Regions from separate parts of the Aminobacter sp. P9b genome, predicted to be linked through region 1. Evidence: predicted binding sites of a transcription regulator. Region 1 holds the regulator's gene; each other region holds the start of a gene.
The links. Region 1 encodes LexA, which represses DNA repair genes until DNA is damaged. Its sites were predicted from a motif close to TGTTCNNNNTGTGTTCNG; they were not measured.
Positions count from the first base shown of each region.

Region 1 (6,057 bases):
TAAGCCTTGCCCATGCGGACGAGCTCCTCGGCGACCTCGCGGTGGCGCGGCGCGCGCTCGAATTGCGAGGTCGGCTCGCCCTCCCAGGTCAGGCCGAGCCAGGTGAGGCCCTCGAGAATTGCCGCGGTGGCAGCATCGGTCGAGCGCTCGCGGTCGGTGTCCTCGATGCGCAGCAGCATGGTGCCGCCGGTGTGGCGGGCATAGAGCCAGTTGAAGAGAGCCGTGCGCGCACCACCGATGTGCAGGTAGCCGGTGGGCGAGGGGGCGAAGCGGGTGACGACGGACATGGCGATTTCCAAGGGAGGCATAGCGCGCTTGGCCGAAGACCGGCGGCGCATGGCGTTTCGGTGGCGTTGATGTAGCATAGAAGGTCTGGGGCGCAAGAGGCAGGCCCGATGGGCGACCGCGTGCGGGAGGGGGAATCCGGTAACATTCCGGTGGTCGAGACCAGCGAGCGCGCGTTGCTGGGCGGCCCCGTTGCGCCCGCCGTGGCATGGGCACGGCCGAGCGCGCTTGAGGTTGATGCCCCGGGCGACGCCTCGCCGCGGGCGCCACGGCACTATTTTCCCCGGTCGTCGCCATGGTCGGACCAAGGTGCCGCTCTCCGCTCGTCCATGCGAGCCACTCGCGTGGCTATCGAAACCGAACTCGATCGTGGCGCCGCATTCCTGCTCGTGCCGGTCTTTCTGGCGATCGGGGCGCTTGCCTATTTCAGCTTTCGTGCCGAACCGCCCCTTGTACCGCTGGCCGCAGCCTTCGCGCTATTGGCTGTGCTCGCATTTCTGACGCGTACGAACAGGCTGGCTTATTACGCGCTTGCTGCTGCGGCCATCTGCCTGCTCGGCATGGCCATTGCCAAGATTGAAACGGAACGGATGGCAACCAAGATGCTCGGCGCGGCGATATCGGCCGGCATCACAGGGCGGGTAGTCGAGATAGATACCCTCGACAACGGCCGTCTGCGCCTGACCCTCGATATCCTGGCGACCGAACGGCCGGTGTTGCGCTATGCGCCGGATCGCGTGCGGCTCATCGCCCGCAAGGTCCCCGAAGGCGTGAGGGCCGGTTCGCAAGTGACAGGCTACGCCAGGCTGATGCCGCCGTCAGGCCCGGTGCGCCCGGGAAGCTACGACTTCTCCTTCGAAAGCTATTTCGATGGCATCGGCGCCAGCGGCTTTTTCATGAAGGGTCCGGAGCTTGCCGCTGCTGCTAAGCCGCCATCGGCCGTGGGCCAGGCATCAGCCTGGGTGGAAAACGCGCGCGACCGCATCGCCCAGCGCATTCGCGATCGCATCGGTGGTGCTGAAGGGGAAATTGCTGCGGCGCTGGTCGTCGGCGTGCGTGGCGGCATCCCGGAAGACGTCAACGAGGCGCTGCGGCGCACCGGCCTCTACCACATCATTTCGATCTCGGGCCTGCACATGGCGATGGTCGCCGGCACGGTGATGTTGCTGATGCGGCTGGGCTTCGCCGCCTTTCCAGCCTTCTCCTCGCATCGTCCGGTGAAGAAATACGCGGCAAGCGCCGCCTTGGCCGCGACAGCGGGCTATCTGTTCGTTTCCGGGGCGGAGGTCGCAGCGCAACGCAGCTTCATCATGCTGGCTGTGATGCTGACGGCGGTGCTGTTCGACAGGGCCTCCTTGACCATGCGCAATCTGGCGATCTCGGCCATCGTGGTCATCGTCATCTCGCCGCACGAGGTGGTCGGCCCGAGCTTCCAGATGTCGTTTGCCGCGACTGCAGCACTTGTCGGCGCCTATGCCTGGTGGTCCGATCGGCGTGAGCAGCAAGCTCAACCGGCCATCCAGCGGTCGATGCCCTCAAAGCTGTGGCGCTGGTTGGCTACGATGGCGGTCGGGCTTGCCGCGACCTCGGTGATCGCAGGTCTTGCCACTGCTGTCTTCGGCGCCTGGCATTTCCAGCGCGTCTCGCCGCTCAGTCTTGTCGCCAATCTGGCAGTGATGCCGATCGTCTCGGTACTGGTCATGCCGTTTGCCGTGCTTGCCGGCCTCTTCATGCCGTTCCGCCTCGATGGCATCTTCCTCGATACGATGGGTGCCGGCCTGACGGCCATGATCGCGCTGGCCAAATGGTTTTCCGAGCACTCGCCTGTCGACGCGGTCGGGCTGGTGTCGACGCATTCGGTCGTCCTTGTCACGGTGGCGCTGATCATCGCATCGATGGCCACGACCTGGCTGCGCGTTGCCGCTCTGCCGCTTGCGGCTCTCGCCCTGCTGGCATTGATGAATGCGGAAGCGCCGGACGTGCTGGTCTCGGAGGACGCGCGCCTGATGGGCGTACCGGTTGGTGCAGGCAGGCTTGCAGTCAATCGTGCTCGGCCAAACCAGTTCACAATCGACAATTGGAAACGTGCCTTGGTGACCGAGGACGTGGTCGGCCCCACGCGCCTGGGGCCGGCGAACCAGAGCAAGCGGAACAATGCGACCAGCCCAGGCGTCGCAAGCCCTTCCGGCAGTGGCACTGCCTTTTCCTGCGCCGACGGCTTGTGTCTCGTCGAGCACCCCTCGGGCGTGCAGGTTGCTCATGCAGAAAGCGCGGTAGCCGCCAGGCGCGCCTGTGCCACCGCTGACCTTCTTGTCGTCAACGACGCCACTGCAGTCAACGTGTGTACGCACTCAGCTGCGATCGTTCTCACCAGCCGTGAATTGGCACGCTTGGGAAGTGCGGCGATATTCCTGACGCCTGGCGGGGGAGGCGTTCCTCAGCAGGTCGACATCCGCCACGCTGTGGCCACGCCATACCGGCCCTGGCATGCGCAACGAGAATTCTCCCGCGAGGCGAGGGGACTGCCGCCCTATCGGCGGGAAAGTAAACGTCAGGGCGCACCGGAGCCGGCAACGCCAGCTCAGTAGGTCGCGCGCAATGCGCTCCCGACATGCATGCAAGGATCAGTAGCGGCGGATCAGCCCGACGAGCTTACCCTGCACCTTGACCCGGTCAGGCCCGAAGATACGGGTTTCATAGGCCGGATTGGCGGCTTCCAGGGCGATCGAGGCGCCCTTGCGGCGGAAGCGCTTGAGGGTTGCTTCCTCGTCATCGACCAATGCGACGATGATCTCGCCGGGATTGGCGGTATTGGAACTGCGGATGACGACCGTGTCGCCGTCGAAGATGCCGGCCTCGATCATCGAATCGCCCTTGACCTCGAGCGCATAATGCTCGCCGCCCATGATCATATCCGGCGGCACCGAAATCGAATGAGTCTTGTGCTGGATCGCGTCGATCGGCACACCGGCGGCGATGCGCCCCATGACCGGTATGGTGACCGCCGCGCCGACGTCGTCGTCATTGCCGTGCGAGAACGATCGCGATGGCTCCGGTTTACGGCCAAGGCTGCCCTCGATGACGCTCGGCGAGAACTTTCGTGCCGCGTTGAGGCCGGGCGCGATCGAATCGGGCAGGCGCAGCACTTCAAGCGCACGTGCCCGGTTGGGCAGGCGGCGGATGAAACCACGCTCCTCGAGCGCCGTGATCAGCCGATGGATGCCGGATTTGGAGGCGAGGTCCAACGCCTCCTTCATTTCGTCGAAGGATGGCGGGATGCCTGCTTCCTTCAGCCGCTCGTGAATGAACAGCAGAAGCTCGTGTTGTTTGCGCGTCAGCATGGCCACCCCTGAGGAATCAAAAGAAAAACAAACCCGGAACAAACGCTATCTGTTCCAGTTGTGTTCTGCAACTGTTTATATTTCCTGAAGGGGCCGACGCCGGCGGCGAAGCCCTGCGTAGCGTGCAGGCTGAATTTTCCGTATTGCTGGAACGGCCTTTGGGCTCGGAGGGCGGTCAGGGCGCCGCGACGACGCCCGCCAGAATTGCTTGTCGAAGACGGGGAGCAGTTGCTCCCCGTCTTCTGTTTAGAATGAGGCCTGGAGGCGCAGGAACCCGCTCACAGAGCCGTCGCCGGCATCGTCCAGATTGTCCGCATAGACGAGTTCGGGAGTGACGACGAAGTTCTCAACCAGAGTGTAGGCCACATTGGCGACCGCCACGAGATTGCTGTCGTCGTCGTAGGCGAGTTGTGCGTTGAAGCGTGTCTTTTCGCCAAATTTGGCCGAACCGCCGCCCCAGACGGCCCAGGAACCGCCCCAGTTGCCGTAGTAGTTGCGGGTGTCTGCCTCCGACTTGTAGCCGACCATGCCAAACAGCGAAATGGTGTCCGTCACATCGACGTCGACCCGCGCCTTGCCTGCCCACACATCGTTGCGGCTGTCATAGGCGGCAACCGTGGCGACCTTGCCCCAGCCCTGGGTGAACGAGCCGCCGGCGACGACGTTCGGGACGTAATCTTCGACAGCGTTCGTTCCGGACCCCGTTTCGAGAGCGATCGTGGCGGCGAACCCGAGTGGGCCGGTATAGGTGTAGGAAATCTGCTGGGTGCGGAAAGGACCGAAGCCCAGCAACCAATCGTTGATGACGTCTCCAGCGTAGTCGGTGAACGTCGAGAAAACCGAATCCGTCATGCCTGCCCTGAAGCCGCCAAGCTCGAGATAGGCATGGTTGATGTACATGGCACTGCCAGTTCCGGAAATATCTTCGTAATTCCAGATTGCGCCGCCCCTGTCGTAGTCGAAGTTGACCTGCATATAGGCCCGCAGAGTGCCGAACTCGGTCTGCGAACGGGCGTCGGTCTGCAGAGCAGCACGCGCGCGCTTGTAGTAGGTGTCGCCGTTTCCATCGCCATCGACATCGGAACCGAGAAGCTCGCCGACACCGATGTCATAACGGACATAGCCCGAGACACGCAGGCAGGTCTCGGTGCCGGGCAAGTAGAAGAAGCCCGGACCATAGACATCGCAAACGCGCACATATTCGGCCTGTTCCGGGTCTGCCACAGCGACAGCGTCGGCAGCATATGCCTGGCCTTGCAATAGAGTCGGGACCGCGACGGTGGCAAGCAGCAAAGATCTAATCATTTCGTCCTCTCAATTCTGTTGGCAAGTCGCATGCAAGCGACCGAAATGATCAGGAAGGCACCTGCTTTACGTCGAGCCGATGCCAACTTTAAATATCTGTAAGAAATACATCCCGTTGTTTTGACGTCATTCATGTGTTGCAGTTTTGTCGCAATTCTCCGGTGGGAAAGCCCAAGGAACCTGGTTCTTGTTTCGATGCGACTGTCAAAAGAGCAGACTGAAACCGGTGTCGGACCGTCAAGGCCCGTGGCGAATCTGAAAGGTTCGATTCGAATGCAATGCCGTTGCGATGCCAAGCTCAGTTGTTTGGACGGTTATCCTGCGACAATACAATTTTGTAAAGTTAGGAACAGGTCTGCTCAAAATTAGTATTGCAATATCTCTTTGTTCAGGCAGATACCTGCTGCTCGTTCAAACAGCGTGAATAATTATCCGCCCGTGTGACTGACCTCCACGGGCGGAGATTTTTCTTCTGTATTATGCTTGCGAGAATTTTATCTCGACCACGAGGCCAGGCGCGTTGTCGGCCAGCGAAATCGAGGCGTCGTGGAAATCGGATATCGCCTTCACGAGGCTGAGACCCAAGCCGGTTCCCTCGGTCGTTCTGCTTTTCTCGAGCCGATAGAAGCGCTTGAACACCTTGTGTCGCTCTTCCGCTGGAATTCCCGGACCGGTGTCCGCAATCAGGATGGAGCAGGAGCGGTGGCCATAGCTGACGCCGAGCCGTATCGAGGCTCCTTCATGGGTGTGCCTAATGGCATTTACCACCAGGTTGACGCACATCTGCCTCAGTAGATCGCGATCGGCGCTGATTGCAAACCTGCTGGCTCGATCTTCAGGCTCCAGATTCATGGAGCGCCCGGCATCCTCGGCTATTGGCTGATAGATTTCGTATATGTCCTTTATGATCTCGTATGGATCCAGGCTGACGAACCTCGATGTCCGCGCACCGGATGAAATATGCGAAATTCGAAGGAGAGCCTCGAAGGTATTGGCAATCTGCGTGACTTCGTCCATTGCCGTTGCAATATGCGTCTCGGCCGACGCCTGATCGGGGCTATCCAAAGCGGCTTCAAGCAAAAGCAGCAGCCGACCAATCGGGGTCTTTAGATCGTGCGCGATGTCG
Region 1 is NZ_CP150082.1:3,473,762-3,479,818, reverse strand. Features, by position in the region: gene gltX (glutamate--tRNA ligase) at 1-293, opposite strand, end outside; gene WHT83_RS17110 (ComEC/Rec2 family competence protein) at 630-2,873, shown strand; gene lexA (transcriptional repressor LexA) at 2,910-3,626, opposite strand; gene WHT83_RS17100 (porin) at 3,873-4,931, opposite strand; gene WHT83_RS17095 (HAMP domain-containing sensor histidine kinase) at 5,409-6,057, opposite strand, start outside.

Region 2 (6,057 bases), 2.2 Mb from region 1:
AGCCCGAACGCTCAAGCGTGCAGTCCCATTCGGAGCGGTTGATGTCGACGGCACGAATCTCGACGCCATGGTCCTCGGCGTCGCGGACCAGTTGCGCCGGCCGGTAAAAGCCCATCGGCTGCGAGTTCAGGATCGCGGCACAGAAAACGTCGGGATAATAGGCCTTGAACCAGCAGGAGGCGTAGACGAGCAGCGCGAAGGCCGCAGCATGGCTTTCGGGAAAGCCGTATTCGCCAAAGCCCTCGATCTGCTTGAAGCAGCGTTCGGCGAAGTCGCGCTCATACCCACGCGTAACCATGCCCTCGATCATCTTGTCGCGATGATTGCCGATAGTGCCGGTGCGTTTGAAAGTGGCCATGGCGCGCCTGAGCTTGTCGGCCTCGCCGGGGCTGAAGCCGCCGGCGACGATGGCGATCTTCATCGCCTGCTCCTGGAACAGCGGCACGCCCAGGGTCTTGCCCAGGATGTCCTCGAGTTCCTTCTTGGGAAAATCGACCTTTTCCTTCTTTTGGCGGCGCCTGAGATAGGGATGCACCATGTCGCCCTGGATCGGGCCGGGCCGAACGATCGCGACCTCGATGACGAGATCGTAGAATTCGCGCGGCCTGAGCCGTGGCAGCATCGACATCTGCGCCCGGCTCTCGATCTGGAACACGCCCAGCGTGTCGGCCCGACAGATCATGTCATAGACCCTTTGGTCTTCAGCCGGCAGCGTCGCCAGCTCAAGCGGACGGCCATGGGGATCGCGTTCGTCGTAATGCGCCTCAAGCAGGTTGAAGGCCTTGCGCAGGCAGGTCAGCATGCCGAGCGCCAGGATATCGACCTTCAATATGCCGACGGCATCGAGGTCGTCCTTGTCCCACTCGACCATCTTGCGCTCGTCCATCGCCGTCTTGACGATCGGCACGATCTCGTCGAGCCGGTCGCGGGTGATGACGAAGCCGCCGACATGCTGTGACAGATGACGCGGAAAGCCCATGATGCCGTTGGCATGTTCGATCACATGCCTGGTCAGCGGGTCGACCTTGTCGAGTCCCCCAGCCGCCGTTTCCTTCTCGCCAAGCTCGGACGAATACCAACCCCAGATCGACCCCGACAAAGCCCCCCTGACGTCGTCGGACATGCCCATCGCCTTGGCGACTTCACGCAGTGCCGAGCGGCCGCGATAAGTGACGACGGAAGCCGCGAGTGCGGTACGCTTGGCGCTGTATTTTTCGTAGATGAACTCGATCACCTCACTGCGCCGCTCATGCTCGAAGTCGACGTCGATATCCGGCGGCTCGCCACGTTCCACCGAGATGAAGCGCTCGAAAAGCACGTCGACGATATCCGGTCCGACATCGGTGATGCCGATGCAGAAACAGATGACCGAATTGGCCGCCGAGCCGCGCCCCTGGCAAAGGATGCCCTTCGAGCGCGCGAATTGGACGATGTCGTGCACGGTGAGGAAATAGCGGGCATAGTTGAGTTCCTCGACGATGCCGAGCTCATGCCGGATGATCCCCTGCACCTTCTCCGGAACACCATCCGGATAGCGCCTTTTCGCCCCTTCCCAGGTCAGTCTTTCCAGTTCCGCCTGCGGTTCGAGGCCCGATTCCGTCGGCTCGTCGGGGTAGTTGTATTTGAGTTCACCCAGCGAAAAATGCAGGCTTGCGGCAAAGCGCAGCGTCTCGGCCAAAGCCTCCGGATGCCGCCTAAAAAGCCGGCTCATATCGGCAGGGCCCTTCAGATGGCGCTCGGCATTCGCCTTCAGTTCGAACCCGACCTCAGTGACCGGCGCGTTGAGGCGGATCGCCGTCAGCACGTCCTGGAGCGGGCGCTGGCCCGGCATATGGTAGAGCACGTCATTGGTCGCCATCAGCGGCACGCCTGCCATCGCAGCCATGGCGGCGGCCTGCTCGATCCTGAAGCGGTCGTTGCCGCCGAAATTCGGCGCGACCGCCAACCACAAGGAGGCGCTGAAACGCGCCTTGAGACTGCGTAGAAGCGCGACATCATCTTCCGTGACAGCCGCGACATCGGGCAGAATGGCAAGCGACAGCAGATCGCCCCACTCGAAAAGGTCGTCCCGGTAGAGGAGCGGCGCGCCCTTTTCGCTTTCATCCCGGGCATTGGCCTGGGTCAGCATGCGGCAGAGATGCCCCCAGCCCTTGCGATCCCTAGGGTAGGCGAGCATGTCGGGCGTACCATCAGCAAAGACCAGGCGGCAGCCCGGGTGGTAGGCAAGCCCTTCCGTCTCGGCCATCTTCCAGGCGCGCACGGTGCCGGCCACCGTATTGCAATCGGCAAGGCCGATGGCCGAAAGCCCCAGAAACTTTGCCGCGATCACCAGCTCTTCCGGCGCGGAGGCGCCGCGCAGAAACGAGAAATTCGACTGGATGCCGAATTCGGCATAGCCGATCGGGGCAGCGGCCATGTTCATGCAAAGACCCCATGCAGGAACCAGCGCGGGGCCGTTGCCTGCGCACCGTAGAGGCCCTGCCGGTAGAGCCAGTAGCGACGGCCGTCGGCATCCTCGACCCGGTAATAGTCGCGTGTCGGCGCATCGGTTTCTTCGCGCCACCATTCGGGCGCGATCCGTTCCGGGCCCTCGGCACGCGCGACGCGATGCATGGCGCGGCGCCAGCGGAAATTTTGCGGCGGACCATCAGGAACCTCGGTCAACGGAACCTCGATCGGCTCTGGCGAGCGAAACAGGCGGATCGGACGCTCCAGGCGGGCCGGCCTGCTGGCGGACCCGCTTTTTGCCTTGCCCGCCTTTGCCAATGTCTTCCTGTCTTCTTCCTGCGCGTAAGAAGCGACCGCCGCGGCCCGCTCCGGCAGATGGCTTGCGGCAGGAACAGGTTCGAGGATGGCGGCCTCGCCGAGCCTGGCTGTCACGCGATCGGCGAAGATGGCCAGCTCTTCGCCAGTGTCTTCGATTTCGCCGGCAAGGTCGCCTTGCCGCGCATCGAAGCAGGCCGTCGAAAGCGCCGAGAGGCGAACGAGGTCAAAGCCACAGCCGGCATCGATGGTCTCGCCAAGCGCGGTCAGCCGTTCATGGAACAGCTTGCGGACCAGGCTGGGTTCGCGGATCGGGCGCGACGCCCCGACCGTGATGCGGCTGACCACGCCGTCGACCCTGAACAGCAGGAGTTCGAGCGCCCGAGCCCCTTCCTCCCGGCGTTCGAGATCGACCTTGAGCGTGGCGGCGAGCAGGCCGACCAGCCGCTCGACATCCTCGATGAGCGACAGCGGGTCGGCAAGATGCCGCTCGACCGAAAGTGGCGCTACCGGCAGGCGCGGCGAAATCGCCTCCTCCAGCCGCCCAAGCCCCTGATCGAGCCGCTCGATCAATGCCCCGCCAAAACGCCGGACCAGCGGCGCGCGCGGCCCGTCCATGATCGCACCGACGGTGCGCAGCCCGACGCTTTCGAGGCTCGCCTTCGTCCTGGCATCGATCCTGAGCGCCGACAGCGGCAGGCGGGAAAGGAAATTACGCTCGCTGCCCGGCGCAATGATGTGGCCGGCGGCGAAGCGGGCTGCCGCCCACGCAGCGCCCGGCGTCGCGGCAAGGCCGGCGCGGACATCGAAACCCTGATGGAAGAAACGGGCCATGAGATCGGCAAGCAGGGCCTTTTCGCCACCGAAGAGATGGGCGCAGCCGGTGATGTCGAGGAACAGGCCGTTTTCGCCGTCGAGCGCGACCAGTGGCGTGTAGCGGTCGCACCAGTCGGCGAGGCTTTCGAGCAGCCGGCGGTCCGCTTCGGGATCGGCCTCGACGACGTCGATCGACGGGTGCATGGCGCGCGCTTCGGCAATCCCCATTCCCGGCCTCAGCCGCAGTGCTTCAGCCTGCTCGTCGAGGGCGGCGATGCGCTGGGTGTTGTTCTCCCGATGGCTGACCACCAGGGGCTGGTTCGGCCGCTGGCCTGAACGCCACGACCGTCCCAACCGCCGCCTGAGGATCCGCTCGGCTGCGAGATGGGGGAACCACAGCGACACGATCCTCTGGGCTGTGTCTTCTTTCTTCGAGGGTGTGTGCATCGGGGTTCCATTCCAGAATGAATTTGCCGGGAAGCGCCGTGCGGCTCTTGCCGATTTCGACCGAGATGGCGGGCGGGCCGATGGAACCGGCAAGCGGACCGGCGACGGTATGGCGAAGCGATGCCGGGGCCGGCGAAGCGATGAGCCTGACGGGCGCTGCCGTGGCCTCCGGTTCAGCCGACTGTCGCAGCAGGAGCACCGGCCGGCCCGCATCCTGCGCCCGGCGGTGCAGCCGGCGCGTCGCCGTGAGATCCAGGCTGCGCGGGTTGCCGCGCAGTTCGACGATGACGGCGGCAAGCTCGCCGATGCGGGCGGCTTCCTCGGCGATCCACAGTGCGTCGGCGGGCTTGGGCGCTTCGGCAAAAAGCAGGCGTTCCGGCGCGAGGCCAAAAAGCCAATCCAGTCCCGCCGCATAAGGAAGCCCGGCCTCGCGGAAGATTTCGGCGGTGCCGATCCACAGCACCAGTGCCCCCGGCTTCTGGCTGGCTTTGAGCATCAGGCTGACGAGGCATAGAGCCAGGCCCGCAGCCGCCCCCGCATTGCGGGTTTCCGTGCCGTGGATCTCGGTCAGCGCGGCTTTCGGCAACCCGCCGCCCAGGGCCTCGTCGAGGCGCTCGACACCGGTCGGCAGGAAGAAGTCGCGAGCCGAGGCAACGCCGTGGCGTCGAACCAGGACGCCGGCGGGCGGCCGGTTGTCGGAAGGCGACACCAGCAGCTCGGGCAGCGTACCCTCGATCTTCGCTATCTTCTGGCGCAGGGCAAAAACGACGTCCCGCGCCACGGCGCTGGTCGCCATGTCGATCTGCCTCCGGCTAATTGTTCCCGTTATGTTCTTATAGATTCCAGAGGCTCTGATCAGAGTCAAGCCGATTCATGGGGAATTTATTCCTCTCCCGGAGGCAACCCGCTCACCGCTTATTTATCGCCCGGGCGGCAAAGGCCTCGTAAGCGAAGCGGTGAAAGGCTATATGCCCTCAAAAGGAAGAATAATGGCCCGCATCTACAAGACCCGCGCCTGGCACGACCAGCTTTCGCCCTCGATCGAGGAGATGGAGCTCCTGGCGCTCGAATCCTATGCCCACCTGCCGGAGGAATTTCGCCAGCTGACCGGCGAGGTCGTCATCCAGCTGGCGGAATTCCCCACCGACGAGATCATGGACGACCTGTCGCTGGAAACGCCGTTCGACCTGCTCGGGCTTTTCGAGGGGCGCGGCATCGCCGAGCGCTGGAACCCGCAGACCGGCGAAGGCCCCAACCGCGTCACGCTCTACCGCCGCGCCATCCTCGACTACTGGGCCGAGAACGAGGAGACGCTGGGCGACATCGTCACCCACGTGCTGATCCACGAGATCGGCCACCATTTCGGCCTGTCGGACGACGACATGGAACGGCTGGAGGAAGCCGCCGAATAGGCGGGCGGCCCCGCCGAAAAATCAGAAATCGCTGAGCTTGATACCGGGGTCGTATTCGACGCCTTCGACGTCCTTCACCACGGCCTGGCCGCAGCGCATGGTCTTGCTGTCGGCGTCGAAGGAATAGGTCGGCGAGCCGAACAGGTGCCAGCCCTTGTTCACCGCAGCGGTGACCTTGTGGCAGAAGGTGGCGTCGTCGGGACCGGTCAGGAAGCGGTAGAGTTTCATTTTTCGTCTCCCGTCATCTCGGCGATCATCGCAGCCCTCGCCAGCATCTTCTCGGCCTGCGCCAGATGCAGCCGCTCGACCATCCTGCCACCGAGCGAGATTACACCGCGCGAGGCATTTTCGGGAAGCGCGAAGGCGCCGACGATGGCGCGTGCTTCGGCAAGTGCTGCGGCCGATGGCGAGAATGCCGCATTGGCCGGCCCGATCTGTGCCGGGTGGATGACGGTCTTGCCGGAAAAGCCCATGGCCGCGGCCTCGCCGCACTCATCGGCAAAGGCGTCCAGGTCGCGGAAATCGTTGGAGACGCTGTCGAGCATGTCGACGCCGCCGGCGCGGGCGTAAAGCACCATCTGCAACAGCCACGGCTGGAGGTAGCGGCGGTCGGGCGTGA
Region 2 is NZ_CP150082.1:761,749-767,805, forward strand. Features, by position in the region: gene WHT83_RS03820 (error-prone DNA polymerase) at 1-2,416, opposite strand, end outside; gene WHT83_RS03825 (Y-family DNA polymerase) at 2,419-3,888, opposite strand; gene WHT83_RS03830 (ImuA family protein) at 3,830-4,822, opposite strand; gene WHT83_RS03835 (metallopeptidase family protein) at 5,016-5,438, shown strand; gene WHT83_RS03840 (DUF1737 domain-containing protein) at 5,460-5,666, opposite strand; gene WHT83_RS03845 (HpcH/HpaI aldolase/citrate lyase family protein) at 5,663-6,057, opposite strand, start outside.
Region 2: the regulator LexA is predicted to act here: its motif matches at 4,844-4,861, upstream of WHT83_RS03830 (ImuA family protein).

Region 3 (6,057 bases), 1.1 Mb from region 1:
AGCGCGACGCCGAGGCTGCCCTCCATCAGGTCGCCTGAGTTCCGTTCAGCCCATTCGCGGGCGATAATCCTCGGCCCCCCAATGCAGGACCTTGCGACCGGCAACGGAACCGGCGCGAGGATTGTAATGTCTGGCCAGCACGCCAAGTGCCGACTTGAGCATGACCTTGGCCGACCGCACCGGCCAGCCGCGCTCGGCTTCGACAAGTTCCAGCCCCTTCAGGAAGCAGCAGACGTCAATCAGGACGCCGGATAGCTCCGGCCCGACCGCATCGATCGCCCTGTCAACCCGCTGCCGCGCGGCGAGCGCCGCATCCGTCAGTTCCGCCAGGCCGCCGCCGGCACTGCGCTTGCCGGAAGAGACGCTCGCCACCCAGTTGGCGCCCAAGCGCGGCATGATCTGGCCGCGCGTGTAGTCGGCACGCAGCCGTTCGCCGGCGACGAACTCGCTGCCGTTCAGGAACGGCTTGCCGGCCTTGGTCTTGCGTCGGGCGAGTTGGCCGAGTGGCGACTCCGAAATGTTGATCAGCGCCGCATGTTGCCCGGCCGCGGTATCGACCGTCGCCGTGTCCAGTTCGCGGTGCTGGCTCTGGAAAGGATCGACTGGGCTCTCCTCTCGCCGTGCGGCCGCTTGCCCTTCCGGCGTAAGCCGCATCGCCCGGCCAACGCAAACGACAAGCCCTTGCCGGGACAATGCCGCAAGCACCTCGGCGCCGACAGCTATCCTGTCGTTCCTATCGTTCTCAAGCAGCATCTTGCCGGCCGTTGCGGCCGGCTCGCATTCTGCGGCCCCCTTGGCCAGCAGCGTGAGCACGCGCTTGTGTGCCTTTTCGTCAGGGGTGCTCATGTCAACCCTCCAGCCTGTCGCGAAACGCAGCGATCGCCACCCGCTCCGCCAGCGCGACGATCCGGTCAAACTCCGCATCGTCGCGCAGGTCCTCCACGGTATGGCAGGCATAAAGCACTGTGGTCCGGTCGCGCCCGAAGCCACGGCCGACCTCGCGCATGCTGAGACGAAACACGACATGGGCAACATACATGGCAATCTGGCGGAGGCGGCTGATGTCGTTGCCAGTCCGGCCAATTCGACGAATCTCCCTGCTTGGCACGCCGAACAACGCCGCCATGAGGTCGATCATCGCATCGCAACGCTCCACCACCTGGTCACGACGCCGGTCGGCGACAAGTTCAAGAACGGAACGCTCGTCCCTGGCGGCGGCCTCGCGCGCCTCCTTCTGCCGTTTGACCAATGTTGCCGACGTGGATCCCACCGAACTCTTCCCCCTTTGTGGATAGGAATAAGTTCTTATACCGGGCACGTCACGGGGTGTGAACAAAAAAAGAACGATGAAGCAGCGGAAGAAACTTCAACACGCTGTAATCGTTGTTCTATTTATTCCGCTCCAGTGAATTCTTGGCGCAGTTTCTCCCCACCCTGCAAGATGGCAGCATCATCGCACGATCACAGTCACATCAGGCAGGATCGCGATGCGGGATTTTTCGAATGAAATTGCAGCCTTCAGGCAGAACAAGCTGTCCGAATTGACTGACGCCCGGCAGCGGGCAGCCCTGCAGCTCTGCTGCGGGATCGAGCTTTCGAATGCGCTTTCTGGCGAGCCGACATCGACCGTCGCCTTGCTCAAACGGCTCGAACGGGCGATCGAGCGCGAACGGCTCCGGGGTGTCAACCGCCACTGGAGCTACGATCTCAACCGGCACATCGCGCTCAAGCAAGTGCGCGATCGGCTGAAAGGCGTCTTCCCCGACCAGCCTGGGCGACTGTCGCTCAGGCCGCGCCGGCGCCGGCACAAAAGCAATACGGCGCCCGAAGGCGCCGCTCGCTAAACGTCTGTCGAAGGGAGTATTATTTACCCACCTTGCGCTTGCGGCCCAGGCCCATCTTCTTGGCCAGTTGCGAGCGAGCTGCCGCATAGTTGGGCGCCACCATCGGATAGCTGGCGTCAAGGCCCCACTTCTCGCGGTACTGATCGGGCGTCATGTTGTAGTGCGTCATCAGGTGACGCTTGAGCGATTTGAACTTCTTGCCGTCTTCCAGGCAGATGATGTAGTCGTCATGCACCGAACGCTTCGGGTTGACGGCCGGCTTCTGCTTGTCGGCGGGTGGTGTGTCGGCGACGTTACCGACGCGGCCAAGGGCTGCGTGAACGTCGGCGATCAGCCCCGGAAGTTCTCCTACCGGGACCGGATTGTTGCTGACATAAGCGGCCACCACGTCGGCGGTCAGTTCGATCAGCGTTTCGCTATTTGCTGCAGGCGTTTCGGAAGTATCCATATGCTTCAGGCCCCAATGTGACTGGTTGTTTTTTTGCCCGATATTGCGACCGGGGTGCGGCGCGATCTTGTATCGCAATTTGCCATTACGAGTCGCGTTCCATCACTTTAATGAGCCTGTAGCCATAACAAGTCAATTCACTATTCTTTGCAACTCCAAGAACAATGCATTCATCACTTCTCTAACAAATGAGCCTTTTTGACAGGGCAATGTCATCGCACGAGATCAAGTTACACAACGCTGAATGTTCTCTCCGGGGTCATTGTCGGCATTAGGTGGCAACAATGCGGTTCTTCTTATCCCGCGCCACAGTTTCAGCCAAATCGTCGCCGAGAGACCCCTGCCACAAGCGATATCCGGCTGAATAAGCCGCCTTGGCAAGCAAATCGGCCAAAATCTGCGCCATCAGCATGAAGAACACCACTCCAGCCCGCGCCGGCAATGCCGTGGAGAGTTCGCCGATATGCACCGCGAGACGAAGCAACTCAGGACAGGAACCAACCGTTCCGGCCTTCGAGACCGTGTGGAAATCGGGGAGGCGCAACAGCCCCTGGAGAGATGGCCATCGCAAGCAACGCACCAACCATGACCGGGCCGCCGGCAAGATAATCGCCAACGCTGCTGATCATGACCGGTTTTTCTTCGGCCTCTTGCTTGAGATGGACACCGCCGCTGGTCAAAAAATGCGGGAACGCAACAGTCGCAAGAAAGCTAACGAGGAAGGCGCCGCTGCCCCAGTCGTTACCAGCCATGCAGGGCCAAACCTGAACCTATCTTGTCAATAACCGGTGCCCGCCCGAGTGCTCAAGGCAACGCAAGCAACAGTTTTGCCTGTTCAATACGGCGCGATGTACTTGCCATAGACCCAACCAGTGGTGAATTGCCCGTTCTGGGCGGGATCGTGCCAGACCTGGCACCAGCGATAACGCACACGCTGTGCCTGCGTCCATTCCGGCAAATGCGAAATGTCGAAGAGATCGACCCCGCCAGTGCATTTTCCGGTCATCTGCAGGACAGTGCCATTGGGATAGGCTGCCTGCTTCTGCGAACCATTGGACGGATACTTCCGGATGTTCAACGTGTCGCCGAACGGAACGTCGGTCACCTGCCAGGCGGCAAAAGCAGCCGCGTGGGCGTTGCCGGCGAACAGTGCTGTCGTGGCGACGGTCAGGGCTACGGCGGTCTTCAAGAACGTGTTCATCTCTCTCCTCCGGCGAACCGGTCAATTGGAACGTTGACGAACAATGCAACTCAGCCCTTGAACCCGCCCTGATCGGCGTGTTCATTCGCCATTCAAGATTCACCGCATGCGAGACATGATGACCCGACCTGCCATTTTCGCCGACATCGCCCCGCCGTCGACCGAGCGCCGCCCCGTTTCCGACACCCGGCACGGCATCACCCGCATCGACGAATATGCCTGGCTGCGCGCCGACAACTGGCAGGAGGTCTTCCGCGATCCGAGCCTGCTCGATCCGGCAATCCGCACACATCTCGAAGCGGAAAACAGCTACCAGGCCGAATTGATGGCCGGCACGGCGGACCTGCGCAAGGAGCTGTTCGAAGAGATGAAGGGACGCATCAAGGAAGACGATTCCTCGGTTCCGATGAAGGACGGCCCGTTCGCCTATGGCTCATCCTACAAGAAGGGTGGCGAGCAGCCGCGCTATTTCCGCCTCCCGAGCGCAGGCGGCACGGAGGAGATCATCCTCGACGGCGACAAGGAAGCCGAAGGTCACGCCTATTTCCGCCTCGGCGGGATCGACCACTCCTCCGATCATAGCCGCCTGATCTGGGGGTTCGACGACAAGGGATCGGAATTCTACACCCTGCGTGTCCGCGACCTGGCAACCGGCGCCGAACTCGCCGACATCGTCGCCGATACGGGCGGCTCGGGCGAGTGGGATGCCGCCAATGCCGGCTTCTTCTACACCCGCCTCGACTCCAACCACCGGCCGTCGAAGGTCTTCTACCACGCGCTCGGCAGCGACGCCTCGACAGACCGCCTGGTCTACGAGGAGACCGATCCCGGCTTCTTCATGAGTGTCGGCGGCACCCGCAGCAATGACTGGATCATGATCTCGATCAGCGATCATGAAACGTCGGAATACCGGCTGCTCCCGGCCGACAATCCCCTCGCCTCGCCGGCACTCGTTGCAGCGCGCGAAACCGGCCTGCAATATGATCTCGAGGAAGGCGGCGACATCTTCTTCGTGCTGACCAATGCCGACGGCGCCAAAGACTTCAAGATCATGACCGCGCCAGCGGCGGATCCGGCGCGCACCAACTGGAAGGAACTTGTCGCCCACGAACCCGGCCGGCTGATCCTGTCGGTCATCGGCTTCAGGGACTTCATGGTTCGCCTGGAACGCAAGGAAGGCCTTCCGCGGATCGTGGTGCACGAACGCGCCACCGGTGCGGAGCACATCATTTCTTTCCCGGAAGAAGCGTTCTCGCTCGGCCTGTCGGGCTCCTATGAATACGATACCGACACCATGCGATTTTCCTATTCGTCGATGACCACCCCGACGCAGTTGTTCGACTACAACATGCGGACGCGCGGACGCGTCCTGCTCAAGACCCAGGAAGTCCCCTCGGGCCACAATGCCGATGACTACGTCACGCGGCGGCTGATGGCGCCGGCCCCCGATGGCGAACTGGTGCCGATCTCGCTGATCCACCATCGCGACACGCCGCTGGACGGCACGGCACCGTGCCTGCTCTATGGCTACGGCTCCTACGGCATGACCATTCCGGCCTCGTTCAACACGAACTGCCTGTCGCTGGTCGATCGCGGCTTCGTCTATGCCATCGCCCATATCCGTGGCGGCAAGGACAAGGGCTACGCCTGGTATGACGACGGCAAGCGCGCGGCGAAAACCAACACCTTCACCGACTTCATCGCCTGTGCCCACCACCTCGTCGCCGAGCGCTACACGGCACATGAGCGCATCGTCGCCCAGGGCGGTTCGGCCGGCGGCATGCTGATGGGCGCCATAGCCAACATGGCGCCGGATGCCTTTGCCGGCATCATCGCCGAAGTGCCGTTCGTCGACGTGTTGACCACTATGCTCGACGACACTCTGCCGCTGACGCCGCCCGAATGGCCGGAATGGGGCAACCCGATCGCCTCGGAGGACGACTACAAGACCATCGCCGCCTATTCGCCCTACGACAATGTCGCCGCACTCGACTATCCGCCGATCCTGGCGGTGGCCGGCCTGACCGACCCGCGCGTCACCTATTGGGAGCCGGCCAAATGGGCCGCGCGCCTGCGCGAACGCAAGTCGGGCAGCAGTCCTGTGCTGTTCAAGATCAACATGGATTCGGGCCATGCCGGCGCCTCGGGCCGCTTCTCGCGGCTGGAGGAAATCGCCTTCAACTACGCCTTCGCACTGAAGGTCGTTGGGCTCGCCTGACATTGGAAACGGCAGACCGGCGGCTTGGGGCCGCCGGTTGCGTCAACCGGCAGGCTTCGGCTGTGGCGCGGGATAACCGTTGGAATGCGGCGGGATCGCCTTGAGATAGGCAGCGATTGCCTCGCGGTCTTCGGCGCTTAGCCTCGCCATGTTCTTCTGCACCTCGACCATGGTGCCACCGACCGAATCGAACTCAGGGGTGAAACCCGTTTCGAGATAGCTGGCGATGTCGCTCTCCGACCAGCCGCTGATCCCAGTCCCTTGCGGCGTTATGTTGGGCACGATGCCCTGTCCTTCGGCCGCCGCAGCACCCGCCAGCCATTGGCCCTTCCTGGTCCCGCCGTCA
Region 3 is NZ_CP150082.1:2,364,668-2,370,724, reverse strand. Features, by position in the region: gene WHT83_RS11670 (SufE family protein) at 1-38, shown strand, start outside; gene WHT83_RS11665 (DUF6456 domain-containing protein) at 46-846, opposite strand; gene WHT83_RS11660 (helix-turn-helix domain-containing protein) at 848-1,270, opposite strand; gene WHT83_RS11655 (cytoplasmic protein) at 1,488-1,844, shown strand; gene WHT83_RS11650 (MucR family transcriptional regulator) at 1,864-2,292, opposite strand; gene WHT83_RS11645 (cation:proton antiporter) at 2,564-2,872, opposite strand; gene WHT83_RS11640 (hypothetical protein) at 2,778-3,044, opposite strand; gene WHT83_RS11635 (SH3 domain-containing protein) at 3,128-3,493, opposite strand; gene WHT83_RS11630 (S9 family peptidase) at 3,612-5,711, shown strand; gene WHT83_RS11625 (c-type cytochrome) at 5,754-6,057, opposite strand, start outside.
Region 3: the regulator LexA is predicted to act here: its motif matches at 1,329-1,346, upstream of WHT83_RS11655 (cytoplasmic protein).